DNA from 3 places in the Bacillus sp. LH1 genome. Region 2 is predicted to be linked to each of the others. Evidence: predicted binding sites of a transcription regulator. Region 2 holds the regulator's gene; each other region holds the start of a gene.
What was found. Region 2 encodes CtsR, which represses protease genes until heat stress. Its sites were predicted from a motif close to ATGGTCAATAAAGGTCAAACA; they were not measured.
Positions count from the first base shown of each region.

Region 1: clpB (ATP-dependent chaperone ClpB) is a predicted target of CtsR. The motif match lies at 7,024-7,044, and genes of this name have one in related genera.
Region 3: clpP (ATP-dependent Clp endopeptidase proteolytic subunit ClpP) is a predicted target of CtsR. The motif match lies at 5,421-5,441, and genes of this name have one in related genera.

Region 1 covers NZ_CM175007.1:1,192,908-1,203,526, forward strand. The annotation lists gene ACX9TM_RS06260 (RHS repeat domain-containing protein) at 1-324, shown strand, start outside; gene ACX9TM_RS06265 (hypothetical protein) at 308-958, shown strand; partial or broken gene ACX9TM_RS06270 (RHS repeat-associated core domain-containing protein) at 1,161-2,014, shown strand; gene ACX9TM_RS06275 (hypothetical protein) at 2,062-2,595, shown strand; gene prsA (peptidylprolyl isomerase PrsA) at 2,826-3,683, opposite strand; gene ACX9TM_RS06285 (DUF3941 domain-containing protein) at 3,812-3,943, opposite strand; gene ACX9TM_RS06290 (YitT family protein) at 4,044-4,901, shown strand; gene ACX9TM_RS06295 (DUF3813 domain-containing protein) at 4,927-5,124, opposite strand; gene ACX9TM_RS06300 (hypothetical protein) at 5,125-5,265, opposite strand; gene ACX9TM_RS06305 (Cof-type HAD-IIB family hydrolase) at 5,371-6,180, opposite strand; gene ACX9TM_RS06310 (YjzC family protein) at 6,673-6,852, shown strand; gene clpB (ATP-dependent chaperone ClpB) at 7,062-9,662, shown strand; gene ACX9TM_RS06320 (YjzD family protein) at 9,701-9,883, opposite strand; gene ACX9TM_RS06325 (lipase family protein) at 10,040-10,619, shown strand, end outside.
Region 2 covers NZ_CM175007.1:90,170-100,788, reverse strand. The annotation lists gene ACX9TM_RS00540 (PIN/TRAM domain-containing protein) at 1-735, opposite strand, end outside; gene disA (DNA integrity scanning diadenylate cyclase DisA) at 896-1,969, opposite strand; gene radA (DNA repair protein RadA) at 1,973-3,349, opposite strand; gene clpC (ATP-dependent protease ATP-binding subunit ClpC) at 3,445-5,880, opposite strand; gene mcsB (protein-arginine kinase McsB) at 5,903-6,967, opposite strand; gene mcsA (protein-arginine kinase activator protein McsA) at 6,972-7,520, opposite strand; gene ctsR (transcriptional regulator CtsR) at 7,691-8,152, opposite strand; rRNA gene rrf (5S ribosomal RNA) at 8,361-8,476, opposite strand; rRNA gene ACX9TM_RS00500 (23S ribosomal RNA) at 8,526-10,619, opposite strand, start outside.
Region 3 covers NZ_CM175007.1:4,997,298-5,007,916, reverse strand. The annotation lists gene ACX9TM_RS26000 (DUF368 domain-containing protein) at 1-538, shown strand, start outside; gene ACX9TM_RS25995 (NUDIX hydrolase) at 768-1,226, shown strand; gene rapZ (RNase adapter RapZ) at 1,247-2,128, shown strand; gene ACX9TM_RS25985 (gluconeogenesis factor YvcK family protein) at 2,132-3,085, shown strand; gene whiA (DNA-binding protein WhiA) at 3,174-4,124, shown strand; gene ACX9TM_RS25975 (HPr family phosphocarrier protein) at 4,148-4,396, shown strand; gene clpP (ATP-dependent Clp endopeptidase proteolytic subunit ClpP) at 4,793-5,374, opposite strand; gene ACX9TM_RS25965 (DUF421 domain-containing protein) at 5,615-6,484, opposite strand; gene ACX9TM_RS25960 (DUF1657 domain-containing protein) at 6,505-6,711, opposite strand; gene spoVAE (stage V sporulation protein AE) at 6,723-7,073, opposite strand; gene spoVAD (stage V sporulation protein AD) at 7,070-8,086, opposite strand; gene spoVAC (stage V sporulation protein AC) at 8,087-8,563, opposite strand; gene ACX9TM_RS25940 (YhcN/YlaJ family sporulation lipoprotein) at 8,593-9,078, opposite strand; gene ACX9TM_RS25935 (DUF1657 domain-containing protein) at 9,172-9,378, opposite strand; tRNA gene ACX9TM_RS25930 (tRNA-Arg) at 9,583-9,658, shown strand; gene ACX9TM_RS25925 (response regulator) at 9,753-10,394, opposite strand; gene ACX9TM_RS25920 (sensor histidine kinase) at 10,398-10,619, opposite strand, start outside.

The sequences.
Region 1 (10,619 bases), 1.1 Mb from region 2:
GCATATAACACATTTAAATATGGTACAAAGCTTAAGTTTACTAATATTACGACAAAGAAATCCAAGCCTAATTTTCAGGCGAATATAAGTCTATGCCAATTACACAATAGATTGGGAAAAGCAGGATGGAATCAAGAAACATTTTACAAAAATGGTTTGCAAATTAGGAATTTCACTAAAAATGGAAGGAAAATAACTACTCGCGATGGATCTAGTGGTGGTTTTAATACTGCTGATTATTATCCAAGAGGGAAGAAGAAAAAGAATAATGTTATTAAGTTTAGGTTAAAGGGAAAGGGGAAAAAGGTTGAAAAAAATAGATAGCTTATTTCAGCTTACCGAGAACGAGTATAGTTCTGTTTATACAAGGATTGCCGAGATAGTAGATATGGAAAAAAGTTTACCAGAGTATGTAGTAAGAGGTGATCTTGATAAATATGTATTGTTATTTAGTGACTATGAATTTGATGAAGATGAATTTCTTGATTCGTTAAAACAAATAGGCGAAGTTTTAGGAGAGCGTACGGCATATATATGTACAAAACAAACCTTTCAATATCGAACCTTTCTATTTTTTACTAAGAGTGGATATTATGATGAAGATGTAAAAAAGGCAGCAAAGTTTGATGTAAATATATCATCAGAAGACTATTGGGACATAATCACATGGCGGGAAGAAAAGGATGGAAAAGAGTTCGGATTATCACTGCGTGATCATTATGTACTGTATATACTATTTTCTTCTGGAAAGGTGTTATTGGTGATCGATGTTCATAATGAAGTGGCATTGTTAATTAGTGAAAAAGATATTTATAGAGAGCAGATGATTGATTCCATGATATGGAAGACTCTTTCTGATTTTCTTATTGAAACGGAGGAGTACCATAAAGAAATTTTTCGCGATGGAGGAAAAAGGTATAGGAAAGCTTTAATTGAAAACTATGCTGGTCTGCAATAAAGGAATGACAATGCAAGTATTGAAAGTAGTAATATTTTATACATGTCGTTCTAGGATTATAAAATTAATTCATTGCTAATATTCTTTTTAATGATGAGTGGGATATAAAGTTTTATAGATTCAGTGCATCTCGAAAATTAAACAGGTAATTTTTGAGATGCACTTTTTATTTTAAATAATCTATTATTCTTAAGGAAGGGGTAGTATTCCACCGTTATATGGGATAGATGGAAATGGGACTGCCCTTCGTCAATATATGCATTTAATAAATGGTGTACGTGGAGCAATGAAATCACGAAGACAAACAGTATACTACAACTTCTTCATGGTGACGTAGTCGCGATGACAGATCAAAATAGGGAAGCTGTAGCAACGTATGAATAGGATTCGTGGGGTAACGTATTAAAGAGTGATACGAAAGGTATCGCAGCAGACAATCCATTTGGATATGCGGGATACATGTATGATAAAGAAATTGGCATGTATTATCTGATTGCGAGATACTATAATCCAGAACATGATGTGTTTTTATCGGTGTGTCCTGATCCGGGTGATGAAGATGATCCTGTGACGCAGAATGGGTATACGTATGGTGATAATAATCCAGTGATGATGGTGGATCCAGATGGGCATTGGGTGTGGTTTGCAGTAAATGCTGGTTTTGCAGCTTATGATGGCTATAAAGCTTATAAATCAGGAAAGGGTTGGAAAGGGGTAGCAAAAGCTGCAGCTATAGGCGCAATTGGCGGAGGAAAATTAAAACTAACAAAAACAATTACAAAACCGGTTTATTTTACAAAGTTATTAGGAAAAAATGCAAGAGCGCATAAATCAAGAATTAATAAGGATTTGCCAGGTGGAAAAGCTGTTGCAAAAAGTATTTTTAGACATTATACAAAAGGGCAAAAGGTGATAAATCATAGAAAAGGAAATTCAGTTAGAAGACATACTAAAGACAATCGAATTCAAATTAGAATGGTAAAACGTAAAGATGGCACGTGGAAAGTTAATTTAGATATTAAAAGAAAAAGAATATACGAAGATATTCATTTTTAAGTATATAATACTGAAATTTTAATTAGGAGTGAAGAAGATTGATAGGAATGCCACATTATATAGTTCCGGTGCAAGTTCATCCAAAAGCTATAGATGCTTTAATGAAAGAAGCGGAGATCAAGATATTAAGTTTAACACCTATAATGCAAAAAGATGATAATACTATAATCAGTTCAGAAATAGCCATTCAACTAAAAGATAATTTATATTTAAATGTTTCTGTTGCTAGGTCAGAGATGAAATTTGAAGATGAAGTAGAGCACCTTCAGGTAATAGTGGGAAGAAATGTTCCCAATATAACCGATGGAAATCCTAAAAATATACTAGTTTTCGAAAAGTTTTTGAGGATAAGGGGAAATGTTCAGTGTGAACTATTAGTGGAAGAAGAAAAATATACAGATTTATCTTCAAAGAAAGTACTCTATACTTCCGAATGTGGAACAGGTATATTATTAAAAAATGATGAGGAAACTGTCTTAATAACTTGTAATGAATTTTGTACAATTTTAGTAACAAAAGATCAAGAAATAATTAATGATATATTAAATAAGCGTTATAATTTTACTAGATTAAAAGGATGAAATGAAAAATAAGGGAATGTAAATAAATCTGTACTATTTGTAAAGGACATATATTTAACAAAGGAATCCAGTTTGTCAAGTTTGGAAATAAATCGTTAATGTTTCGGGATGCATTTTTTATTTTAAATAATTCATTTTTTCATTAGCATTATAAAATAAAGAAAAAATTAGAAATAGTGATGGAAGATTAAAAAGCACGATCTTATTTTTAAATAAGGTCGTGCTTCCTTTTAATTCTCCTGCTCACGCGTAAGAGTAAACGTATCTTTCAAATCACTATCATTTATTTTAATATTTGCCTTTTTTAATTCCTCTTGTAACAATTTTTTGCTGAATACAGGATCAGCAGTACGTTCTTCCTCTAAGTTTTTGCGAATAGAGTTTTTTACCTCATCGTAAGGTTTTAAATCTTTTTTATCAGTTAATTTAATAACGTGATAACCGTTTGATGATTTTACGGGATTGCTAATTTGTCCAACATTTAGTTTGTAGGCAGCGGTTTCGAATTCAGGAGCCATTGTACCTGAATTGAAGTATCCAAGGTCTCCACCTTTATCTTTTGATAGCAGATCTTGTGATTCTTGTTTTGCTAATTCTTCAAATGAAGCACCAGCATCTAGTTTACTCTTTATTTCTTTCGCTTCATTTTCGTCACTTACTAAAATGTGACTCGCTTTAATTTCTGGCTTATAGTGGTCTTTTACATCTTTTTCTGTAATGCTTTTCTTAATCGCTTCATTCATAGCAAGTTTGAACTTAATTTGATTTTTGAAATCCTCTTCATCTTTTAAACCATAATTTTCTAATACTTTTTTGAATTGATCTCCATATTGTTTTTTTACTTTTTCTACTTCTTTATTTACCTCTTCATCAGGTACTTTATATTTTTTTGTGATGACGTCTTGTGCCATCATTTCGTATAGCATGTCTTTTCCGTAACGATCTTTCAATTGTTTTTCGAAGTTATCCTTTGTAATGGTGGAGTCTGTTGCTGTAGCGACTGTAGCTGAGCCATTCTTTTGTCCGCAAGCAGATAGCATCAATATACTTATTAGTGCAGTAATAATGAAAATATGTTTCCCTCTCATGCCAACACCTCATCCGAATATGTTATCGCTATTGTAGAATATAGAAGTGAACATGAAGTGAATTTTTAATGTTTTTTCCTTTAAAATGTAAAAAAGTACATCAACATAATTGTTGATGTACGATGGAATCAAAGGTGATCGGTCTTTTTAGAGTATGCACGTTTACCTTGCTGAATATTTTTTTGCTCTTGCTCATTTTTTTGTGTGCGTTTTGCGTTATTATCGCGTGCTTTTTTGTCGTTATCACTCGTATGTGGCATATGTATCAACTCCATTTCTAAACGTTGTACGTTTATCATTTCCTTTTTCGTAAAGACTATGTATAGCGGTGCATTTATGAAGGGTAAAGGTGGATTCGAAATGGATTTGAAGTTGAATTATACTGAACTTATAAAGAAGTTAATCGTTGTAATCATCGCAGGTTTATTAAACGCGATTGGGATGAATTTATTTTTAACGCCAGCAAAAGTGTATGCGAGCGGCTTTGCTGGATTGTCTCAATTATTATCACAAATATTAGGTGATTTTTTATCGATTCACATATCTACGGGAGTATTGTTTAGCTTATTTAATATTCCTGTCGTTATTTTAGCGTGGAAAAAGGTTGGAAAGGCCTTCACCTTTTTTAGTTTTCTTTGTGTTATATTTATGACTCTGTTTCTAGAAATCATCCCTGTTAGAGCGGTTTCGAATGATATCATATTAAATGCGATTTTTGGCGGGATTATTTCGGCAATTGGAGTAGGGATTGCTTTAAAGTGGGGTGCTTCTACAGGTGGATTAGATATTATCGCCATGATTTTATCAAAAATAAAAGATAAGCCTGTCGGTACATACTTTTTCTTTTTTAATGCAATTATCATTATCGCTGCTGGCTATGTATATGGATGGGAAAAAGCGTTATATACGCTAGTGACTTTATATGTATCAACGAGAATTATTGATGCAATTCATACTCGTCATGTAAAGATTACAGCATTAATTGTTACGAAGAATGGGGCAGATGTAAGAAAGGCGATTCACTCGCGATTAGTAAGAGGGATTACAACGATACCAGCAACAGGTGCTTATACGAATGAAAATAAAGAAATGTTAATGATGGTTATTACTCGTTATGAGTTATACGAATTAGAGAGGATTATTAAACAAGTGGACCCAGGTGCATTTACAAATATACTGCAAACAGTTGGGGTGTTCGGATTGTTTCGGAAAGATTAAAGAGGACCAAAGTTGGTCCTCTTTTTTAATGTAAATTCGTAATGTTTTGCAATTGCTCTTGCATTTCACGGAGCTGAACTTTTTCAGCAGTTGAAGAGTTTGCGTAAGCGGATTGCAAAGCATTTTTTGCTCTATACACGAGATCTTGTTGCTCAGTACCGCTTGAACAAGATACGGCATTTTCAACAGCATCTCTAGCTTGTTGGAATAGTAAGTTCCCCATTTAAACCCCTCCAAAAGAAGAGTTACTTCTTGCTTTTTCTGCCTCAGCTAATGTACCTCTGTACGGGAATCTTGCATCATGCTTCATAACAGCATCGGCTCCTTGTTGGATAAAACGTTTTGATTTGTTCTTTTTACCCATTCGAAAAACCCCCTTTATTTAGCTGAAAACAATCGACGCGATGTCTCATGCGTCTACTTATAGTATGGACATTTGGCAGGAAACTATAAGTAGGGAATTTTTAGATTACAACCCAAGAACCTCTTCTAAATATAAAGCAATACCATCTTCTTCGTTCGTTAACGTCGTATGGTTTGCGAGTGATTTTAATTCAGGGATGGCATTTCCCATTGCGATGCCGTGACCAGCAAATTCAATCATTTCAAAATCATTATCTTCATCACCGAAAGCGATAATGCGCTCTTGTGGAATGTTGTAATGACTAGAAATTTTTTGTAATCCAACTGCTTTATTTAATCCGCTTTTCACAATTTCAATAATCGGCCAAGGTGCGCCCCATTTTCTATGGTCGATTACTTCCGCATGCATATCGGTTAAATGTTGACGAATTGCAGTAGAATGCTCGTCATGTGCGTCAATTAATAAGCAAGTTGGATGATCGTTTAAAATATTTAATAAGTCTCCCGTAAAAATCTTAGGAGAGCCGAATTCGAAAATATGTTTTTTATCTTCATCAATTTCACGAACATACACATCGTCCATTACTTCCGCGTATATATTTTTTACGCCAAAATCAAAGCAAGCTCGGACAATTTCTTGCGCTGTTGCTAGCTCAAGAGGAGAGTGATGTGTTCCCCAGTTTGAATCAAGAGGATGATGTACGTAAGCGCCGTTAAAGTTTACGATAGGTGTGTTAAGATCAAGTTCTTTATAGTAATCATAACTAGCACGGAATGGACGTCCTGTTGAAATAACAACAATATGTCCCTGTTCCTTTGCTTTTGCAATTGTATGTTTCGTTCGAGTGGAAATTATTTTGTTGTCTGTTAATAAAGTGCCGTCTAAGTCTAATGCGATTAAATGTTGTTTGTTCATAATTTCACCTCTTATAATAATTTTTTTGTATCTATCTGTATTTCCGTTTTTAATATGCAGAAATAAGAGGTTAGACTCGGTGAAATCACCATAGATGGAAATTTCACTATATATCCATCTTACGTCTCAAAGTGCTGTGGTGTCTACTATTTATCGTTGGAAATTAAGAAAAGTCAATATCTTTTTAGAAAGTTCAAACAATGTTTCTTTCATTATGTACAAATTGTGAAAAGGGTTACATTGCTCGTGTGATGAGGCATATAATGAACATGTAATCTTCTCGTATATGTTTGACTCTCCTTTGAAACTAGCCTAGAGTAGGTTGGTTTCTTTTTTTTTTCTACAGGTAGGAAAGAAATCCCTGCTTACGCTTGTGTCATTCATATATATGTACAAGAATGAGATGTAGTACTGTTTCCTAAACATGACAGAAAAGCTTTCTTTTAAAATGGATATACTAATGAGGCAAGACGTCATGGAAGGAGAATGAAGATGGGACAAAATCGCAGGTTTCGTTCTGGACAAAAAGCGCCGAATGATGGCATTTACGTAGAAATTGGTGAAACGGGAAGTATGGTGAAAGATCCGCAAATGGTGAAATTAACTGCCGGTGAAAAGTTTCCGGATAACACGAATCATAACCGCCAGTGGACATATAAAAGAAAACCGTAACAGAAGCCGCAATCATTATTGCGGCTTTTTTGTCGTTACACATTGTAATTTCATTTACCGTATTTTTTAGCAGTATAATGAATGCTCTCTTTTTCTTTTTCAAATAATAAGTTTGAAAATACATAGGCAAAATTATTGTATAAAAAAGTCAGTTGGCGTATAATCAAATCAAAGGTCAAAGAAAGTCAAACTTTTGGAGGGCTGTAAAGATGGACTTAAATCAAATGACAACAAAAACACAAGAGGCGATTATGAGTGCCCAATCTTTAGCGGTATCTCATCATCACCAAGAGGTGGATACTGTTCATCTATTACTTGCATTATTAGAAGAGCAAGATGGATTAGCAGTACGTATATTTCAAAAAATGAATGTTGATATAGAAGCATTAAAGCAAGGTGCTGAAAGTTTAATTAAAAAGAAACCTTCTGTAACGGGGAGCGGTGCAGAAGTTGGGAAATTGTATGTAACGAGCGCTCTGCAACAACTTCTTGTAAGAGCAGGAAAAGAAGCAGAAAAACTGCAGGATGATTACATTTCAGTAGAACATGTATTGCTTGCTTTTTCTGAAGAAAAAGGCGATATAAATCAATTATTTACAAGATTGCATATTACGAAAGATAACTTATTACAGTCTTTAATGACAGTTCGGGGGAATCAAAGAGTGACGAGCCAAAATCCAGAAGCAACTTATGAAGCGTTAGAAAAATATGGTCGTGATTTAGTGGCGGAAGTGAGAGCAGGGAAAATTGATCCTGTAATCGGCCGTGATAGTGAAATACGACGTGTAATCCGTATTCTTTCACGTAAAACGAAAAACAATCCTGTTTTAATTGGGGAGCCAGGTGTTGGTAAAACAGCAATCGTTGAAGGGCTAGCACAGCGTATCGTGAAAAAGGATGTACCTGAAGGATTGAAAGATAGAACGATTTTTGCGTTAGATATGAGTGCACTCGTAGCTGGTGCGAAATTCCGTGGTGAGTTCGAAGAGCGTCTGCAAGCTGTATTAAATGAAATTAAAAAGAGTGAAGGACGCATTTTATTATTCATTGATGAACTTCATACAATAGTTGGAGCTGGTAAAACAGAGGGAGCCATGGATGCAGGAAATATGTTAAAACCGATGCTTGCGCGCGGTGAACTGCATTGTATCGGGGCGACGACGCTCGATGAATATCGCAAATATATTGAGAAAGATCCAGCGCTAGAAAGACGTTTCCAACAAGTATTAGCAGAAGAACCAACTGTTGAAGATACAATTTCCATTTTACGTGGATTAAAAGAACGCTTTGAAATTTATCACGGTGTAAATATTCATGACCGTGCGATTGTAGCAGCGTCAGTTTTATCAGATCGATATATTTCAGATCGCTTCTTACCTGATAAAGCAATTGACCTTGTTGATGAAGCGTGTGCAACAATTCGTACAGAAATTGATTCTATGCCAACAGAATTAGATGAAGTAACGCGCCGCATTATGCAGCTGGAAATTGAAGAAGCGGCTCTTGGGAAAGAAACGGATCGTGGTAGCCAAGAGCGTCTAAAAACATTGCAACGTGAATTATCGGATTTAAAAGAAGTTGCAAGTGGCATGAGAGCGAAATGGGAGAAAGAAAAAGAAGACATTCACAAAGTTCGTGACTTACGTGAACATTTAGAACGTTTGCGTCGTGAATTAGAAGAAGCAGAAGGCAATTACGATTTAAATAAAGCAGCGGAACTTCGTCACGGGAAAATTCCCGCAATTGAAAAAGAGTTAAAAGAAGCGGAAGAAATGGGCGCGCATAATAAACAAGAAAATCGTTTATTACGTGAGGAAGTAAGTGAAGAAGAAATTGCAGATATTGTTTCACGCTGGACTGGTATTCCTGTTGCGAAACTCGTGGAAGGTGAACGCGAGAAATTATTACGCTTAGAGCAAATCTTATCAGAGCGTGTCATCGGACAAGAGGAAGCAGTAAGCTTAGTGTCAGACGCAGTTCTTCGTGCTCGCGCTGGTATTAAAGATCCGAACCGCCCGATTGGTTCTTTCATCTTCTTAGGACCAACAGGTGTTGGTAAAACAGAACTTGCAAAAACGTTAGCCCAGTCTTTATTCGATAGTGAAGAGCAAATGATTCGCATTGACATGTCTGAGTATATGGAAAAACACGCCGTGTCTCGCTTAATTGGTGCACCTCCTGGATATGTAGGATATGAAGAAGGCGGTCAATTAACAGAAGCGGTAAGACGTAAACCATATTCCGTTGTTTTATTAGATGAAATTGAAAAAGCACATCCAGAAGTATTCAACATTTTATTACAAATGTTAGATGATGGACGCATTACAGATTCACAGGGCCGTACAGTGGACTTTAAAAATACAGTTATTATTATGACTTCAAATATTGGATCTGCTCATTTACTAGATGGATTAGAAGAAGATGGTTCCATTAAAGAGGAATCAAGAGACCTTGTAATGGGGCAATTAAGAGGACATTTCCGCCCTGAATTTTTAAACCGTGTGGATGAAATTATTTTATTCAAACCTCTTACAACGAATGAAATTAAAGGCATTGTTGATAAAATTGTAAAAGAACTACAAGGTCGTCTAGCTGACCGTCACATTACAGTAGAATTAACAGATGCAGCAAAAGAATTTGTTGTGGAAGCAGGTTTCGACCCAATGTACGGAGCTCGTCCATTAAAACGATACGTACAGCGTCAAGTGGAAACGAAATTAGCACGAGAATTAATTGCAGGAACAATTACTGATAATAGTCACGTAGTTGTTGATGTAGAAAATAACGAGTTAGTCGTTCATGTGAAATAAAAATAAAAAAGAGTTCGGATAAAATCCGGACTCTTTTTTTAGTGTTGTTCTACTGGCTCGTTTGGAATTGCAGCTGAAATTGCTAGTACTAACACAGCAAGAACAACTGAGAAAATAGACGCTTGGTTAAAGTCGTATGTACCGCCAGTCATAGAGCCGATTACATAGCTCATCATATGTACAAGTAAGAACGACCAAATTAATGCCCAAATGAAACGCATATTTTACACCTCTATTCGTTCAATCTGTCCTTATTGTAACACAATTGAAAAAAGAATATAGAAAAATATTTGTAGATTTTTCAACGCAAATTTGCATTCCGTTCATACATTATAAAAGAGTGGTTTTATATGTTTAGAAAATAAGGCGGGGGAAAAATGAGTATTACGGAACGTTTTTTTTACTTAGAAAAAGAACCATGTGTCATTTATTTACCGGAGAAGCCAAATGGATTTTCTGTTATGCTCCTCGGTGATTATAACTACTTTATTGAGAATGGTACAAGTTTATGGACACAGCATGCGGGTAGATCTTATTTTTTACATGGCCTTATTGAGCAAGGCTACACAGTCTTTTCTTCTAATTTATACGGAAGACATTGGGGAAACGACCAATCTGTTCGTCTAGCGAAACGTTTATATGACGTTGTGTTGAGAAAAGAGACATTGAATGCGAAAATGCACATTATGGCAGATGGTATGGGAGCACTTGTAGCACTCGAAATGATGAACAAATACCCTGAGTGTATACGCTCTGTCATTATGTTAAATCCGTGTTTAGATTTACCAGAATATGTGGAGTTTGAGAAAGAGCATAAGTTTTTTTACAAGAGACTCGTGAAGGAATTAAGTTTGGCGTATGATGCCAAAGAAGAAGAATTAGAATCAAAAATAAATAAGAAATCATTTACGCTTCTTCCATCTTGTGTACCTGTTAAAATTTTCGTATCAACACAAG
Region 2 (10,619 bases):
ATCGCCTTCATAAATTTCTACCGGAATTGGCATCTCCTTTTGAATACGATTTAAAATGTCTAGCCCTCTGCGGCCACGATTACGCTTTAAAGCATCTGAAGAATCGGCAATATGCTGAAGCTCTTCTAATACGAATTGCGGAATGACAATTGTTCCTTCTAAAAACTTTGTTTGGCAAATATCTGCAATACGTCCGTCAATAATTACACTCGTATCGAGAATTTTCCAATGAGTCGTAGATTTTTCTGCTTCGACCTCTACCTCTTCATTCTCACTATTGTTTTTCTTCTTACCTCCGCGTTGGGGTAATGTAAATAATCCTAGCAATTCATTCCTCTTTTTAAATCCTACTTGGAATCCTAAATATCCAAGTAAAAGGGTGAAGAACACTTGCAACACCGTACTAATAACTGGAATTGTAAATTCACGAATTGGTATCAAAATTAAATATGCAACAATAAGACCAGAGATTAATCCTAATGTACCAAATAAAACATCTGCTACAGGCGCCTTTACCAGAGCCTCTTCAATATGCTTAATAAGTTGAACAATATAATCTACAAGCCAAAATGTTGTTAAAAATAAAATAATTGCACCAATAATTGCACGAACATACGATCCTTCCAACAAAGGAACCGCACCGATATCTAATACATTAATAATTTTTGGGATTAAGTAAATCCCTAACGCTCCCCCGATCACTAAAAAGAAGAGCTGTACAATCCGTTTTAACATCCAACCACCTCCTACTCATTATTAACCATTGTTTCGCTAATCAAAACGCCGAATGCAAAAGCGGACGTGTTTTTTTGTAAATAGTTTTATTTACCAATATATCATATCATATACCAAAAATGTTCTAGTGTCGTTATATTATAGAATCAATGTAATATTCTTAATTGTGTCTACTCATATAGAGATGCTCTTGAATTCTTTTTAGACCTTCTCGTATTTTCTTCGCTCTCACTTCTCCAATTCCTTCCACATCATCCAATTCATTAATAGTTGCTCGGCAAACACCTTGCAATGTTTTAAATCGATTAATTAAATTCTCGATAATAAGTGGCGGAACACGAGAAATCTTGCTTGTGATTCGGTACCCTCTAGGTGTCACACTTTCTTCTAAACTTGTTTGTCCTGGATAGCCAAGCAATTTAACTAAATCACTATCCTCTAAAAGTTGTGTATTTGCAAGATCTTGTAACTTTTTCAAGATTTGATGATGGTCTTGTGTTTTCTCCTGGTGATAATCTTTAATTAACAATGCTGCCTCTGCCTCTAAATCAGCTAGTAATTCTGTAAGCTGTAAACGAATTAACCTACCTTCTGTTCCTAACTCATGAATATAGCTCAATATTTCATTTTTAATACGCAGCACCATTTCAACACTATGTAAAACGTGAACCACCTCGGACATTGTAACGACCTCTTCAAATTCTAGAATACCCAAATTCGTAATGCCGTCATTCCATACAGCCTTATATTTTTCTAGCGTTTGAATTGCTTGATTTGCCTTCGTTAAAATGACACCTATATCTTTTAATGTATAACGTAAGTTCCCTTGATATAGCGTAATTACATTACGTCTTTGTGAAATGGCCACAACAAGGCTGCCCGTCTGCTTTGCTACACGCTCTGCTGTTCGGTGACGCATACCTGTTTCAATAGAATCAATAGATGAATCTGGAACTAACTGTGCGTTTGCAATTAAAATTTTACTTCCAGTTTCATTTAAAATAAGTGCTCCATCCATTTTTGCTAATTCATATAAACTAGCAGGAGAGAATGCGCAATTAATATGAAAACCACCATCAACAATGCTTTTAATCTGCTCATTATACCCAAGAACAATTAGTCCCCCCGTTTGTGCGCGAAGTACATTATCTATCCCTTCGCGCAGTGGTGTTCCTGGGGCCACGAGCTGTAAAATGTTAATCATACTTTTGACACGTTGCTTATTTTCTTCCATAGCCTAGCCTCCTAATGTCAAACGAAGCGCTTCTCCCAAATTAGAAACACCTACAACCTCAATCCCCTCTGGAATTGTCCATCCCCCTAAATTTTTTCTAGGAATGATAGCACGTTGAAATCCTAATTTAGCTGCTTCTTGTACACGTTGTTCAATTCTTGATACTCTTCTTATTTCTCCAGTTAATCCAACTTCTCCTATTACCGCATCAGTTGGTGCCGTAGATTTATCTCTAAAACTTGAAGCTATACTTAAGGCGACAGCTAAATCAATTGCCGGTTCGTCTAATTTCAAACCACCAGCTACTTTTAAATACGCATCTTGATTTTGTAATAGTAAACCTGTTCTTTTCTCTAGTACCGCCATAATAAGCGAGACACGATTATGATCAATTCCTGTCGCCATTCTTCGAGGATTTCCAAAACTAGTAGGGGAAATTAATGCCTGTATTTCTACTAAAACTGGTCTTGTTCCTTCCATTGAGGCAACTACTGTTGAACCTGCAACTCCAACTGGTCTTTCCTCAAGGAAAATTTCAGAAGGATTTAAGACTTCTGCAAGGCCAAGTTCTTTCATTTCAAAGATACCCATTTCATTCGTAGAACCAAAACGATTCTTTACAGCTCGTAAAATACGATATGTATGGTGTCGATCTCCTTCAAAGTAAAGAACTGCATCGACCATATGTTCTAGCATACGCGGTCCCGCAATTGCACCTTCTTTTGTCACATGTCCTACGATGAAAATTGGGATTCCCTTTGTTTTTGCAAGTTTCATTAATTCTGCTGTACATTCACGTACTTGCGCCACACTACCAGGAGCTGATGTCACCTCAGGTAAATGTATCGTTTGAATAGAATCAATAACAACAAAAGCAGGATTCATCTCTTCAATATGTGCTGCAATACGCTGTAAATCTGTCTCTGATACAACAAATAGATTACTACCATTTACATGTAAACGATCTGCACGAAGTTTAATCTGCTTTGCTGACTCCTCACCTGATATATACAATACATCATATGAAGCATCTGCTAATTGCGAGGAAATCTGTAATAATAACGTTGATTTTCCAATCCCAGGGTCCCCACCAATAAGTACTAAAGATCCATCTACAATTCCGCCACCTAGTACACGGTTAAACTCTTGAAATTTTGTTTCAATACGTGCCTCAGACTTTGTTTCTACTTCTGTAAGACGTCTTGGTTTTGTTACTTCTGTTTGAATTGCATTTGCATAATTTAGGCGTCTGGATGATACAACGGGTTCCATCTCTTCAACAAGCGAATTCCATTGACCACACCCTGGACATTTACCCATATATTTTGGTGATTGATAACCACACTCTTGACATGTGAATTTTGTTTTCTTTTTAGCCATATCTTTTTATATTTCACTTCGCTTTCATCTATAAACATTTGACCTTCTCGTACAAGAAAGAGGGCTATCTCGTAGCCCTCTTAGTTTGTCTATACTTATTTTACCTTTTCAGCACTATGAATGACAAATGTTTCCCCTTCTACATCAAAGATAACTTTTTGACCTTTCTCAATAGCACCTTTTAAAAGTTCTTCCGATAGTCTATCTTCTACATGCTTCTGAATTGCTCTACGTAGTGGACGAGCACCATATTCACGATCAAACCCTTTATCAGCAATAGCTGCAATCGCTCCTTCTGTTAAGTGCAATTCAATTTCTTGTTCTTTTAAGCGATTCACTAACTGATTTACCATAAGAGTCACAATTTCTTGAATATGTTTTTTCTCAAGCATATGGAATACGATAATTTCATCAATACGGTTTAAGAATTCTGGACGAAATGCCTTTTTCAGCTCATCCATTACTTTACCTTTCATATCCGAATAATCACGGCTTTCATCTTGTACGTTAAATCCAAGATGTTTGTTACGTTTTAACGCCTCAGCACCAACGTTAGACGTCATAATAACAATCGTATTACGGAAATCAACTGTACGTCCTTTAGAATCAGTTAAACGACCATCTTCCAATACCTGTAGTAGAATATTAAATACATCAGGATGTGCCTTCTCTACTTCATCTAATAGGACAACTGAATAAGGCTTACGACGAACCTTCTCTGTTAATTGTCCGCCTTCTTCATACCCAACATATCCTGGAGGAGAACCAACTAAGCGAGAAGTTGAATGTTTCTCCATATACTCAGACATATCAATGCGAATCATTGCATCCTCATCACCGAACATAGATTCTGCCAATGCTCTTGCTAATTCTGTTTTACCTACACCTGTTGGCCCTAAGAAAATAAATGAACCAATTGGACGTTTCGGATCTTTCAATCCTGCTCTTGCACGACGAACAGCTTTCGCTACAGCCACTACAGCTTCATCCTGACCGATGACACGATCATGAAGAATGGATTCTAAGTTTAATAATTTATCAGTCTCTGTTTGTGCAAGTTTAGAAACAGGGATACGTGTCCATGTAGAAACGACATTTGCAATATCTTCTACCGTAACCTCTGAATTTTCTTTTCCTTGTTGCTCTTTCCACTGACGTTTTGTATCTTCCAATTTCTCACGTAAGCGTTGTTCCATATCACGTAAGGAAGCAGCCTTTTCAAACTCTTGACTTTGTACAGCCGCATCTTTTTCTTTTCGAATTTCCTCAAGCTTCACTTCAAGCTCTTTTAAGTTTGGTGGTGTTGTATAAGAACGCAAGCGAACTTTTGAAGCAGCTTCATCAATTAAATCAATTGCTTTATCCGGTAAGAAACGATCCGTAATATAACGATCAGAAAGTTTTACAGCTGCATCAATTGCATCATCTGTAATAGACACACGGTGATGCGCCTCATAACGATCGCGTAACCCTTTCAAGATTTGAGTTGATTCTTCTAGACTCGGCTCATCAACATGAATTGGCTGGAAACGTCTCTCTAAAGCTGCATCCTTTTCAATATATTTACGATACTCATCTAAAGTTGTCGCACCAATACATTGTAATTCTCCGCGTGCTAAAGATGGTTTTAAAATATTCGATGCATCGATTGCACCTTCTGCTCCACCTGCACCGATTAATGTATGAAGTTCATCAATAAATAGAATAATATTCCCTGCTTGACGTATTTCATCCATTACTTTCTTTAAACGATCTTCAAACTCACCACGATATTTCGTCCCAGCTACCACTGTCCCCATATCTAGTGTCATAACACGCTTATCTCTTAACGTTTCAGGAACTTCATTATTTACGATTTGCTGTGCTAACCCTTCAGCAATTGCTGTTTTACCTACACCAGGCTCTCCAATTAACACTGGATTGTTTTTTGTTCTACGGCTTAACACTTCAATTACACGTTGAATTTCTTTACTACGTCCAATAACAGGATCCAAACGATTCTCACGTGCAACAACTGTTAAGTCGCGCGCTAAACTGTCTAGTGTCGGTGTATTTGCATTTGTCGATGAACCACCTTGGTGACCTGAACTTGCTTCGTTACTTCCAAGAAGTTGTAACACTTGTTGTCTTGCTTTGTTGAGGCTTACACCTAAATTATTTAATACACGTGCCGCTACACCTTCACCTTCACGGATTAAGCCAAGTAAAATATGTTCTGTTCCAACGTAAGAATGTCCTAGCTTACGCGCTTCATCCATAGACAATTCAATAACTTTTTTAGCACGAGGTGTATAATGTACAGTTTGAGAAGCTTCTGTTCCACGTCCAATTAACGCTTCTACCTCTTTTTGCACTTTCTCCGGGCTCAATCCAAGAGCAATTAACGCTTTTGCTGCAATTCCTTCACCTTCGCGTACAAGCCCAAGTAAAATATGTTCTGTTCCAATGTTATTATGCCCAATGCGAATTGCTTCCTCTTGAGATAAAGCTAATACTTTCTGTGCTCTTTCTGTAAATCTTCCAAACATCATAGAAATCGCCTCCTACTTGCGCTTAGTTTTTTTCAATACGTAATCGCTCACGGATTAAGGTTGCTCTTCGATAATCTCTTTCTTCTGGTCCTAAAGGTCCTCCTGCATATTGTTGTAAAATACCAGGTTGCGTAAGAACCATTAGCTCAGTCAAAATATTTCTCGATATACCTTTTATATATCCTAGATCAATACCGAGTCGTACATCCGATAAGCAAGTTGCCGCTTCTGCAGATTGAATTAAACGACTGTTTGCTAGTATACCGTAAGAACGATAAACCTTATCTTCAAGCTCAATGCTCGAATTTTGTACAATTAATTCTCTGGCCAATTTTTCTTGTTGTATAATTTGCTGCATGACACTCTTTAAATCTGCAATAATATCTTCTTCGGATTTCCCTAACGTCATTTGATTTGATACTTGAAATATATTACCTAACGCTTCGCTACCTTCACCGTATATTCCTCTTACTACTAAACCTAATTTTTGAATTACTTGTATAATACGGCTAATTCTTTTTGTTAAAACCAGCCCTGGTAAATGAATCATTACAGAAGCTCTTAATCCTGTACCAACGTTAGTAGGACAACTCGTAATATATCCAAGTGATTCATCAAAAGCATATTCAACCTCTTTCTCAATCCAATTATCTATTTGATTGGCGCTTTGAAGAGCCTTTGATAACTGTAGTCCTGGAAATAGGCACTGAATCCTAATGTGGTCTTCCTCATTAAGCATCACACTAATGTGTTCGCTTTCTGATAACAGACATGCTCCATATTCGGTCCCTGCTAGATTTGGACTAATTAAATGCTTTTCGACTAAAACTCTCCTTTGAAGAGGAGTTAGTTCATTCATTTTTAATAGTCCAAACTTCCCAAAGGGCTCTACCGCTTTATTTATAAATTTCTTTTTAAATAATTCTTGAACCTTTTGAGCTTCCTCTTCGTTTTGCATAGTAGAAAATTGATATTGCTTAAAATTACGAGCCAAACGAATTCGACTACTTAAAACAATATCAGAATCAGGGCCATCCCCCTTCATCCATGGACTAATCGCTTCATTCATAATTTTGTCCAGTGACATAGAACTACTCCCCCTCTCTATGCTCACTAAGCTGAGTTTCAAGCCCTCGAATTTCATCTCTTACCTCAGCAGCTTTCTCAAACTCCTCATTCTGTACATATTGTTTCAGAATAAGTTTTAGTTCATCTAATTCTTTCTTTAAGTGGATATTTCCTTCCATTCGTTCCGGAATTTTTCCACAATGTTCTGTATGTCCACCATGAAGTCGCTTTAACAATGGGTTTAAGTGTCCTTTAAATGTATCGTAACAAGAAGCACAACCAAAGCGTCCCACTTTTGTAAAATGTTCATATGTCATCTTACAATCTGGACATCTTACTGTATTTGTATTTGAAAACCCGTTTTTTCCTTCTCCAAACATTGTTGATTCACCGTGTAATAAACCAGCAAATACATCATGAAATGAAAAGTTAGACTGTGATGATTGAAAGAAAGACGTATAGCCACTTTGCTCCGCACATTGCTCACAAAGATGAACTTCCGCCTTCTTCTCGTTGATTACTTTTGTATAATGTAAAGTTGCTGGTCTTATATTACAGTTTTGACAAGTCATCAATATCCCCACCTTTACAACAGGAACGATCTACCTCATGATACTTTTCATACATTACTAGATTGTCCTCTTTCCTTAATCCACTCAGATAAAAGTACATGCTCTTTTTCAAAACTTCTACAATATTTAACTGCCCTATCTTAATTATCATTCTTTTACAAAAGCTGTATTTATTTATATTTCAGTGTTCTTAACATTGCGCATAATATTCGAGCCCTAAGTTCATCTCGAGAAGGAATATCCATTGATAATACAGAACGATCTAGTACACTTAACATTAATTTTGCTTCACGGCCTGTTATGATTCCCTCTTCTAATAAACGTATAATCATACTCTCTGCATTCCCTTGTGCAACGCTATGATCAATCATATGAAGCATTTGATCAATAATGTCTATATCATCATGCAGTTTGACTTTTATAATGCGAATGTAACCTCCTCCACCACGTTTACTTTCTACTACAAATCCTCTTTCTAATGTAAAACGGGTATTGATTACATAATTGATTTGAGATGGTACGCACTCGAATCGATCCGCAATCTCATTTCTTTTGATTTCAATCACATTATTATTACTTAAGTCAATAACTTGCTTTAGATATTGCTCAATGATATCAGATATATTTCTCATTTATCCGCCACCTTTATTGACTTTGACTATCTTTGACTTTAATTATATACGTATTAATAAAATTTGCAACTCTTTTGCTTATTCACTATCCTAGCCACATTCCCCTGCATTTAATCAAAATAGTAATTATTTAAGCATATTTTTTTAATTACTATGGATTATAAAAGAAAACACGAAAAAACACGAGTCATTTGACTCGTGTTTAGTTGCTTGGCGACGTCCTACTCTCACAGGGACAAGGTCCCAACTACCATCGGCGCTAGAGAGCTTAACTTCCGTGTTCGGTATGGGAACGGGTGTGACCTCTCTGCCATCATCACCAAACTATGAAGGCATATTCCTTCAAAACTAGATAACATTTGCTACATATTATATGGTTAAGTCCTCGATCTATTAGTATTCGTCAGCTCCACATGTCACCATGCTTCCACCTCGAACCTATCAACCTGATCATCTTTCAGGGATCTTACTAGCTTACGCTATGGGAAATCTCATCTTGAGGGGGGCTTCATGCTTAGATGCTTTCAGCACTTATCCCTTCCGCACATAGCTACCCAGCTATGCCCTTGGCAGAACAACTGGTACACCAGCGGTGCGTCCATCCCGGTCCTCTCGTACTAAGGACAGCTCCTCTCAAATTTCCTACGCCCACGACGGATAGGGACCGAACTGTCTCACGACGTTCTGAACCCAGCTCGCGTACCGCTTTAATGGGCGAACAGCCCAACCCTTGGGACCGACTACAGCCCCAGGATGCGATGAGCCGACATCGAGGTGCCAAACCTCCCCGTCGATGTGGACTCTTGGGGGAGATAAGCCTGTTATCCCCGGGGTAGCTTTTATCCGTTGAGCGATGGCCCTTCCATGCGGAACCACCGGATCACTAAGCCCGACTTTCGTCCCTGCTCGACTTGTAGGTCTCGCAGTCAAGCTCCCTTATGCCTTTGCACTCTACGAATGATTTCCAACCATTCTGAGGGAACCTTTGGGCGCCTCCGTTACACTTTAGGAGGCGACCGCCCCAGTCAAACTGCCCACCTGACACTGTCTCCCGGGTCGATAAGACCCGTAGGTTAGAATTTCAATACAGTCAGGGCGGTATCCCACCAGCGCCTCCACCGAAGCTAGCGCTCCGGTTTCAATGGCTCCCGCCTATCCTGTACAAACTGTACCAAAATTCAATATCAGGCTACAGTAAAGCTCCACGGGGTCTTTCCGTCCTGTCGCGGGTAACCTGCATCTTCACAGGTACTATAATTTCACCGAGTCTCTGGTTGAGACAGTGCCCAAATCGTTACACCTTTCGTGCGGGTCGGAACTTACCCGACAAGGAATTTCGCTACCTTAGGACCGTTATAGTTACGGCCGCCGTTTACTGGGGCTTCAGTTCAGAGCTTCGCTTACGCTAACCCCTCTCCTTAACCTTCCAGCACCGGGCAGGTGTCACCCCCTATACTTCGCCTTACGGCTTCGCAGAGAGCTGTGTTTTTGCTAAACAGTCGCTTGGGCCTATTCACTGCGGCTTTCCGTTAAGAAAGCACCCCTTCTCCCGAAGTTACGGGGTCATTTTGCCGAGTTCCTTAACCAGAGTTCTCTCGCACACCTTAGGATTCTCTCCTCGCCTACCTGTGTCGGTTTGCGGTACAGGCACCTTTTATCTCGCTAGAAGCTTTTCTTGGCAGCGGGGAATCAAAGACTTCGCTCCATAAGGAGCTTCCCCATCACAGCTCAGCCTTTACGATAAGCGGATTTGCCTACTTATCAGCCTAACTGCTTGGACGTGCACAACCAATCGCACGCTTCTTCTATCCTTCTGCGTCCCTCCATTGCTCAAACGATAAAGAGGTGGTACAGGAATATCAACCTGTTGTCCATCGCCTACGCCTGTCGGCCTCGGCTTAGGTCCTGACTAACCCTGAGCGGACGAGCCTTCCTCAGGAAACCTTAGGCATTCGGTGGACGGGATTCTCACCCGTCTTTCGCTACTCATACCGGCATTCTCACTTCTAAGCACTCCACCAGTCCTTCCGGTCTGACTTCACTGTCCTTAGAACGCTCCCCTACCACTGATACCATTGGTATCAATCCGCAGCTTCGGTGGTGTATTTAGCCCCGGTACATTTTCGGCGCAGAGTCACTCGACTAGTGAGCTATTACGCACTCTTTAAATGGTGGCTGCTTCTAAGCCAACATCCTAGTTGTCTAAGCAACTCCACATCCTTTTCCACTTAATACACACTTTGGGACCTTAGCTGGCGGTCTGGGCTGTTTCCCTTTTGACTACGGATCTTATCACTCGCAGTCTGACTCCTAAGGATAAGTCATTGGCATTCGGAGTTTGACTGAATTCGGTAATCCGATGAGGACCCCTAGTCCAATCAGTGCTCTACCTCCAAGACTCTTACACTTAAGGCTAGCCCTAAAGCTATTTCGGGGAGAACCAGCTATCTCCAGGTTCGATTGGAAT
Region 3 (10,619 bases), 460 kb from region 2:
TTTAATTATTAGTATATTACCGATGTTAATGAGGGAAGCTGATGCAAAGTCGTCGTTTAAAGGTAAGCACATCGTTTTATTAATAGTTGCAGCAATTCTTGTTGCGATTACAGCTTTCTTTAAACCAGATAAGGCAGCAGATCCAATTACGACGTTAACAATTTTAAATGCAATTGGTTTATTTTTCGCAGGATGGATGGCTAGTATGGCCATGCTGCTTCCTGGAATTAGTGGATCTTTTATTTTATTAATTATTGGTGTGTATCCAACAGCAATTAACGCTTTAACTACACTTAACTTACCTTTAATCGTGGTTATCGGTGCTGGTGTTATGGTTGGATTTGTTGTAAGTAGTAAAGGCATTAGTTTTTTATTAGATCGTTATAAAAGTATGACATTTGCGGCAATTATTGGACTTGTAATCGGTTCGATTGTAATTGTATTCCCTGGGATTCCGACTGGTGGATTTTCAATTATAAGTTCAATCATTACCTTTATTTTAGGATTTGCGATTGTTACTTATTTCGGTAAGAAATAAGGGCTTTAATCCCCTTGGCGATAAAAATCGTTAAGGGGATTTTTCATGCTATTCATTCAAAGTATAAGCATTTACATTGCTTGTTATAGAAAGCTTTTTTAAAATTGCTGAGTAGCATATGCTTAGCGAAAGAGGACTGGCTCCTTCGTTGTAGCAAACTGTTTTTGATAGTATAATGAAAGAAGTATGCAGTGAGAAATTTTACTGCAAGTAGCTGAGGTGAAGAAACATGCAAAGAGTGACAAACTGTGTGTTAATTAGAGATAATGAAGTACTCTTACTCCAAAAACCTCGCCGAAATTGGTGGGTTGCACCAGGCGGGAAAATGGAGCGTGGTGAGACTGTAAGAGATTCCGTTGTTCGCGAGTATCGTGAAGAAACAGGTATTTATTTGAAAAACCCAGCGTTAAAGGGGGTCTTCACCTTTGTCATCCAAGAAGGTGATAAAGTTGTTTCTGAATGGATGATGTTCTCCTTTTTAGCGACAGATTTTGCAGGAGAAAACAAACTAGAGAGCGAAGAAGGCATCATTGGTTGGCATACATTTGATAAAATTGATGATTTAGCAATGGCGCCAGGAGATTATCACATTATTGATTATTTAATTAAAGGAAATGGCATAATCTACGGTACATTTGTATATACCCCAGATTTTGAGTTGCTTTCATATCGATTAGATCCGAGTTAAACCGTCAAGGAGAGGATACAATGACAGAGAATAATGATATAAAAATGGTAATTATTACAGGGATGTCTGGAGCCGGAAAAACAGTAGCTTTACAAAGTTTTGAAGATTTAGGATATTTTTGTGTGGATAATTTACCACCGATGTTATTGCCAAAGTTTATTGAGCTTATGGCGGATTCAAAAGGGAAAATGAATAAAGTGGCACTTGGTATTGATTTACGTGGCCGCGAGTTTTTCGAACATTTATGGGGAGCACTTGATGATTTATCAGAACGTACATGGATTATTCCTCATATTTTATTTTTAGATGCGAAAGATAGTACGCTTGTAACTCGTTATAAAGAAACGAGACGTTCGCATCCACTTGCACCAACTGGTTTGCCGTTAAAGGGAATCGAAGCAGAGCGTAATTTATTAACAGATATGAAGGCACGAGCGAATATTGTGCTTGATACATCGGATTTAAAACCGAAAGAATTACGTGAAAAAATTGTTCACTTGTTCTCAACAGAAACTGAGCAAGCATTTCGTGTAAATGTTATGTCATTTGGATTTAAGTACGGTATTCCAATTGATGCAGATTTAGTATTTGATGTTCGTTTTTTACCAAATCCATATTACATTCCACATATGAAGCCATTAACAGGACTAGATGAAGAAGTTTCTTCGTATGTACTGAAATTTAATGAGACACATAAGTTTTTAGAGAAGTTGACGGATCTGATTACTTTCATGCTGCCTCATTATAAAAGAGAAGGCAAAAGTCAACTTGTAATTGCAATTGGATGTACAGGTGGACAGCATCGTTCTGTTACGCTTACAGAATACCTTGGGAAACATTTGAAACCAGAGTATAGTGTTCATGTATCTCATCGTGATGTGGAGAAGAGAAAGGGCCATTAAGGGATGAAAAAAGAGAGAAAGCCTAAAATTGTCATCATGGGAGGCGGAACTGGACTCTCTGTTTTATTAAGGGGATTAAAGCAATATCCTGTTGATATTACAGCAGTTGTTACAATTGCTGATGATGGTGGCAGTTCGGGTAGATTACGTGATGAGCTAGAAATTCCACCTCCAGGTGACATCCGTAACGTACTTGTTGCGTTATCGGATGTAGAGCCACTGGTGGAAGCTTTATTTCAGCACCGTTTCACAACAGGAGACGGACTGAAAGGTCATGCGTTAGGAAATCTATTGTTGGCAGGTATGACCTCGATTACAGGAGACTTTTTCCATGCAATTACAGAAACAAGTAAAGTATTAAATGTCAGAGGACGTGTATTACCAGCAGCGAATCAAAGTGCGGTACTTCATGCGGAACTTGAAGATGGGGAAATTGTAACAGGTGAATCAAAGATTCCTTATTACGGAAAGAAGATTAATCGTGTCTTTTTAACTCCAGAAGATGTAGAGCCATTGCATGAAACGTTGGCTGAGATTAAACGAGCTGATTTACTTGTTTTCGGTCCTGGAAGTTTGTATACGAGTATATTGCCCAATTTAGTTGTTAACAAAATTGGAGACGCTGTTCTTGCTGCAAAGGCGAAGAAGGTATATGTATGTAACGTTATGACACAAGCGGGTGAAACGATGGGATATACTGCTTTTGATCATGTGCAGGCGTTACACGATCATTTAGGGCAACCATTTATCAATACTGCAATTGTAAATAACCGTGAGATTCCTTGTGAATTACGCAAGTCATATGAGGAAGAAATGTCTACACCAGTTGTAGTGGATGAAGAACGTTTTGTTGAAAATAATATTGATGTTATTCAAGAGGGATTAGCGAAGTATGATGATCATGTTGTAAGGCATGATACGTTAAAGTTAGCGTCCATTTTATATTCATTGTTATAAATATGCGTTGCCTCGTTTGAGGTAGCGCTCCTCATTCATATAGGACAAGAATTTTGTTCCATAATAATCGTATAAGGAGGTGTTGACTGTGTCATTTGCATCAGAAACAAAGAAAGAGTTGACGAATCTTGAGATGAAGGAATGCTGTGAGAAAGCAGAATTATCAGCGTTACTTCGAATGAACGGGTCGCTTTCTTTTTCAAACCGTCGTCTATCTATCGATATTCAAACGGAAAATGCGGCAATTGCAAGAAGGATTTATACGCTTTTGAAAAAAGGATATGACGTGACGGTAGAATTGCTTGTCCGTAAAAAAATGCGCTTGAAGAAAAATAATGTATATATTGTGCGGCTTGTTGAGAAGTCTCGCGAAATATTAGCTGATCTTCATATCGTTCGAGATGACTTTTCATTTATTCGAAATATATCACAAGAATTGATTGAGAAGAAATGTTGTAAACGATCGTACTTACGTGGCGCATTTTTAGCAGGTGGTTCAGTAAATAACCCAGAAACATCATCTTATCATTTAGAAATCTTTTCGTTATATAAGGAACATAATGATGCTATATGTGAACTGATGAACGGATTTGATTTAAATAGTAAGACGTTGGAAAGAAGAAAAGGGTACATTACGTATTTGAAAGAAGCAGAAAAAATTACAGAGTTTTTAAATATTATAGGTGCTCATAATGCACTTTTAAGATTTGAAGATATTCGAATCGTACGTGATATGCGTAATTCTGTAAATCGTTTAGTGAACTGCGAAACAGCTAATTTAAATAAAACAATTGGTGCAGCACTAAGACAGATTGAAAATATTCGTTATATTGATGAGACAGTTGGTCTTGATATTTTGCCGGATAAATTACAGGAGATTGCACAATTACGAAGAGATTATCAAGATGTAACATTGAAAGAGTTAGGTGAGATGGTATCCGGGGGGAAGATTAGTAAGTCGGGTATTAATCATCGTTTGCGTAAAATCGATGAAATCGCAGAGAAATTACGCGCGGGGGAAACGTTAGTAAAAAAATAAGAGGTTAAAGGGGAAATGGAGCTGTGGTTCAAAAACGAGTTCAGGTTTCATTAAAAAACGGTTTACAAGCACGTCCGGCTGCGTTGTTTGTACAAGAGGCAAATCGCTTTCATGCAGATATCTTCATCGAGAAAGATGGAAAGACAGTAAATGCAAAGAGCATAATGGGGATTATGAGCTTAGCAATTGGAACTGGAAGCATGATAACAATTACAACAGAAGGTTCAGATGCAGAAGAGGCTTTAGAAGCATTAGCTGCATATGTACAATAAGAAGCTATCGCGTATATGCGATAGCTTTTTTGTTTTGTTGTTTGTGCGGATTAGCGGGGAGGGGTATTTAGCTGGTTTGTCCTTGTCGGAGATTGTCGGTAAATCGATATGTTGTGTCGAACCGTTGATATATTAAAAAAATCGTTGATATAATTTAAGTTTTGTTCGATATAATTGAAAAATCGTTGATATATTTAGGTGAATACCAGGGTGGGTATCCAGAAGGAGGTGCATGATAATAAAAAAGCACCCTGTAATAGGGCGCTTTTTTATGTATCCAGCTCCAGCGGCTAGAATCTCCGGTCGCTTCGCCCCTTCATTCGAGGCAAAAAGCGCCTCGGAATCAGGTGCTCCATCGCCCTGTGATTCTGAACGAGCCGCTTCCGCTTTTAAGTATTAACGATTTGTAAAGATCTTATCGATTAAACCGTATTCTAAAGCTTTTTCTGCTGTCATGAAGTTGTCGCGGTCTGTGTCGCGTTGTAGTACTTCAAGTGGTTGACCAGTGCGGTCAGCAAGAATTTGGTTTAGTTTTTCACGTAAGAATAGGATACGTTTTGCAGCGATTTCGATTTCAGTCGCTTGACCTTGTGCTCCACCAAGTGGTTGGTGAATCATTACTTCACTGTTTGGAAGTGCGTAACGTTTTCCTTTTTCACCTGCTGCAAGTAAGAATGCACCCATAGATGCAGCCATACCGATACAGATTGTTGATACTTGTGGTTTAATAAACTGCATTGTATCATAGATTGCCATACCCGCTGTGATAGAACCACCAGGGCTGTTGATGTAGATGTGAATATCTTTTTCTGGATCTTGAGATTCCAAGAATAAAAGCTGGGAAACGATTGAGTTAGCTACGTTGTCATCAATTGCACTACCAAGCATAATGATGCGGTCTTTTAATAGTCGAGAGTAAATATCGTAAGCGCGTTCTCCACGATTTGTTTGTTCAATTACTGTAGGAATTAAATTCATCTGTTATTTCCTCCTTATAAAGCTTTCTTAGTCTTATAATACAATTATGGTCAATAAAGGTCAAACGAAACCACTTTAAATCAAAAAAATATGTAGTTGTACCATGAAATATTCGCTATGTTTTCGAAATTCCCTGCTTATGTATCTTCAACATCATAACCGAATTACATAAATTTAAACGTTACGAAAACTGGAGAAAAAAGAAAAGAACGCCTTTTAACTGAAGCGTTCTTTCGATAATTAGTCTTTTAAAAGATAGGTTACTTTATTTAAAATCTTTTCGATTTGTTTCGCGTTTTTACTATACATTTCGCTTGCTGACTTCGACTTTGTTTCTAGGGAAAATAGTTCAAGATCAGCATGACATTTTTTTAAAGATGCTAATAATAAAGGTTTGTTTTGAGGAGAAGGCATTTGGAGTTTGTCATTGTAAATGTCGATAGTAAGTTGTCCGTATGAATCCACTTGACCAAGGAAGACATTTTCAATAACAACACCGATTTTTTCTAATTCTGAATGTAGCCAAGCGCGGTTATGTCCGCTTGCTGAAAGAGGTTCATCTAGTACATTTCCATCCATAATAACAGTTTGTGGTTCTTTTTCATTTGGCACTTTTAAACCGAGATCTTTTGCTGTAAGTGGCTGAGAATCTTTCTTTAATAGTACATTTAATTCTCCACTCGGTTCTAAGACCGCAAATTCGACTTCCGCTATACTGAATGCACCATTTCCTCTAAGAAGTTCAAGTAACTCATCACTTGTATATTTCTCTTTCTTTAAGTTATCCTCAAGTACTTTTCCGTCTTTTATTAGCACTGTCGATTTTCCTTCAAAGAAATCTCTAGCGGCTTTGTTTTTTAAGGAAAGAATGCCAACAAAAAAAGGTACCGAGGCGAAAATAAGTATTGCAAAGACGCCGTGGAAAAATTTTGAATCAAGCCCTGTAGATACTTGGGCAGCGATGTCACCGATTGTCATTCCCGCTATGTATTCAAAAAAGGAAAGTTGAGAGATTTGCCTTTTTCCTAAGCACTTTGTAATAGTGAATAAAATAATTAATATGAATACAGAGCGAAGGATGACAAGTGTCCATTCCGGTAGGTGAGACATAGTCATTTCCTCCAGTCTACTTAAAACCCTTTATATTGAGGTTCTTCACGTTCTAATACTGAAACTCTATCCTGTAAATCAGCGATGACACTGTCCATTTCTAACATACATTCATGAAATACGCGTTTTGCTTCATCGTCTGTAGAGTTTAGCGAAAGGGAACTTAAGCTTGCTTGAGCTCCTCTTACACTAGCAAGGCAAGTTTTTACGCTAGAGATAACAGTCATATAAACACCTCTTATCCTTTCGGTTTGAATAATAATGCTCCAATGAAGCCGAAAATAATAGCTGCTGATACACCGGCGCTCGTTACTTTAAACATGCCGGTAATAACGCCAACGATGCCATGTTTTGCAGCTTCTTCCATTGCGCCATGAACGAGGGCATTACCAAAGCTTGTAATAGGTACAGTTGCCCCGGCTCCAGCGAAATCAATTAATGGCTCATACAAATTAAATCCATCTAATATAGCTCCAGCAACAACGAGTGTTGCCATTGTATGAGCGGGTGTTAGTTTGCCGACATCAAACATAAGTTGGCCGATTACACATATGAGTCCGCCAATGACGAAAGCCCAGAAAAAAATCATTGCGTTGCACCTCCAAATTCAATCGAAACGGCATGAGCGATACACGGAATCGTTTCTTCTTGTTGGAATGTAAGTGGAGATAGTAAAGCGCCTGTCGCAACGACAAGTATTTTTTTGAACTCTCCTCTTTTCATTCGGTTTAATAAATGACCGTACACGACTGTTGCGGAACATCCAGGCCCACTAGCACCAGCTATGACAGGTTGTCCTTCTCTATAAATGATAATTCCGCAATCTTGAAATTGTTCGCTCGTTACTTTCGTTCCGTGTTTATGTAGTAAGTCATAAGCAATTTCGCGTCCTACATGTCCGAGATCGCCTGTTACGATTAAATCGTAGTAAGAGGCATCAATTTGGCGTTCACGTAAATGGGCTTCAATTGTATCAACTGCAGCTGGAGCCATTGCACCTCCCATATTAAACGGATCCGTTAATCCCATATCAACAACTCGCCCAATCGTTGCAGATGTTACTCTTGGACCATGGCCAGTATCGCTTAAAATAGCGGCTCCTGCTCCGGTTACTGTCCACTGTGCAGTAGGCGGCTTTTGTCCACCGTATTCAGTAGGGTAGCGGAATTGTTTTTCTACAGCAGTATTATGGCTTGAAGCTCCAGTTAATAAATATTTTGCACCTTTTGCATTTACGATACTTGCTCCAAGTGCTAAACCTTCCATAGAAGTAGAGCAAGCCCCGAATAATCCGAGATAAGGAGTGCCCAGTGTGCGGCAAGCAAAGCTTGTTGGAGTGATTTGATTAATTAAATCTCCTGCGAGTACGAATTGAATATCGTCTTTACGAAGTTCTGCTTTTTCAGTAGCGCGGCTACAAGCTTCTTCGAATAAAATTTTATGTGCTTTTTCATAGGAATCTTGTCCAAGCCATAAATCTTCATGAAGGATATCGAAGTCTTCTGGGATGTTCCCCTTTGCTTCAAATGGTCCACCGACAACCCCTGTTGAGATAATGACTGGTTTGTTTTCAAATACCCACGTTCGGTGTCCTTGTAACATTTATAGCCCTCCCCATTGAACGAGAATCGTTTTAATAAGTGCGATGACGAAAGCGGAAAATACACCAAATAAAATAACAGAACCAGCTAGTTTAAACATATTGCCGCCAACGCCAAGGACAAATCCTTCCGTTCGATGCTCAATACATGCGGCAATAACAGAGTTACCAAATCCAGTAACAGGTACAGCTGTGCCAGCACCAGCAAACTGCCCAAAACGATCGTATATACCAAATCCAGTTAGTAACATGGAGATGAAAATAAGAGTTGCGACTGTCGGATTGCCTGCTGAGCGTTCAGTGAAATCAAAATATGTGATATAAAAAGTAGAAATGAGTTGTCCGATGAAGCAAATAAAACCACCGACGAAAAAGGCTTTTATACAATTTTTTAAGACAGGTCTTTTCGGTTCGCGTTCTTGTTCGAATTTTTTATACTCCTGTTGTACAGGGGTTAAGTTTTTATCTTTACTAGACATTGCAATCCTTCCTTTTCTTTTAAAAAGCGTTAAGTGTTAGACTCCATTTTTTTACCAATGAATTTTAATTGTTTATTAATTTCATCTTTAGATACTTCTTTTTCCTTAATTTTTCTTTCGAGTTTTTCGAGTAACATAAAGATTTTTTTATCTGTACTGACACGAACATCGAAAGTAGGATGCTCATCACTTAGCTGCTTTTGAAGCTTCTTACGAAGAGGTTTTAATCCAAACCTTTCGTGATGCTCAGGTGTAACTGCTATGTAGAGATCTAAATTTGAATTCACTGCTGTGCTTTTTATAATTTCATCCATAGCGAGAGCTCTTTTCTTCGCTCCTTGTGATATAGATTGATTAAAGGATTCCGTACTCGTCTTTGTTAACTTTGGACCTTTTTCTTTCTCCGTTCGTTTTGCTTCTTCTTTCACTTTTTTATCTAAAGGACTATTATCACATCCGGTAAAAGAGCTAAATAGAAGTGCAAATAATGCGGTTATGAGGCCGAGTTTTCGCATAATTATCATTCCATTTCTATTGCAATATGTAATGTGATAGAAAAAGGATGACTGCATATCATCCTTTTTCTATTTCACAGCAAGACTGATTCGTTATTGCTGTGAGTATTGTGGTTCTTCTTGTTGGACTTCTTCAACGCGTGGGTTTAAAGAATCGATAATCGTTTGTGTTTGCTGCGCAGCTGTTTGGAAAAGTTGCTTCGCTTGTTGGTTATCCGTATCAAGAGCGAATCCCTCTAAGCTAGCTTGTGCACTTTTTAATCCAGAAACAGTTTGCTTTAGTTTCGTAATTACAGTCATTGAATGAAGCCCCCTTTGGAATATCAATTCAAAGATTATAATTTGTGAGTTGGGGTGAATTTATGATTGGAAAATTTAGGGGTGAAATAGATTTTATATGCCTTTAGCTAAGATGCATAAGGTATTACGGGGATATTTTTATTGATTTAGATGGATTTTATTGCTATTATTATGAGAAGAAAATGAAGTGTTTTCTATAATCATGCGCCCATAGCTCAGTCGGATAGAGCGGTGGTTTCCGGTACCACGTCTGCCGGGGGTTCGAATCCCTCTGGGCGCGTCAAAAAGTCCTAACTTACGTTTTGTAGGTTAGGACTTTTTTGTTTATCTCATTATTTGAGGGTTAAACAAAACAAACTGATGGAAGTCTCATTTTATATGTGTACTTTCAAAATGCCTTGTCTCATTGCTTCTGTTAAAGCTTCGGAGCGTGATCCTACTTTTAATTTTTTGAAGATTTTTGTTAGGTTGTATTCTACAGCTCTTGAACTCATGTACAGTTCATCAGCAATTTGTTTATTGCTACTTCCTTTAGAGACGGATTCTAAGATTTCTAATTCTTTTTGTGTAAGAAGAGCGGTTTTATTTTCAAGTTGTTGAGTCGTTATATCGTCTGTACGTAGTTGACGTAATAACGAAATAGGAAGTAAAGTATATCCGTTTACAGCTGCACGAATTGCCATTAATAGCTCTTGCTGAGAAGCTGATTTACTAATAATGCCGCTGATACCAGAGTTTATTAATAAATTGAATTGGGATACGTATTCAAAACCTGTATATAAAATGATTTTTGCATCTGTTTGAATATGTAATATTTTCTGGGCGAGTTCAATACCACTGCAATTGGGCATATTCATATCCAAGAGGTATACGTCAAAAGGTGTAGCATCACTTTTTATAAGTGCTTCCTGTTCATTTAAAATATATTCTGCTTGCATATCTTCTTCTAATTCAATCATGCTCTTTGTTCCTTCGCCTACAATTTGATGATCATCTACAATTAATACTCGAATCATTATTTACCACCTCGGAACTGTAATGTTTATTTGAAGTCCTTTTTTTGCTTCGGATACTATATGTATTTCTCCACCAATTGATTGAAGCCTTCCTTTTATACCGGAAAGCCCCATATGCTGCTTAGGAGAGTGGGGAGTGTCTATATTAAAACCTTTGCCGTTGTCTCGGTAGTCTAGGAAAATACAGTTATTCTCTTCCCATAAAAAAATCGATACGATGGTTGC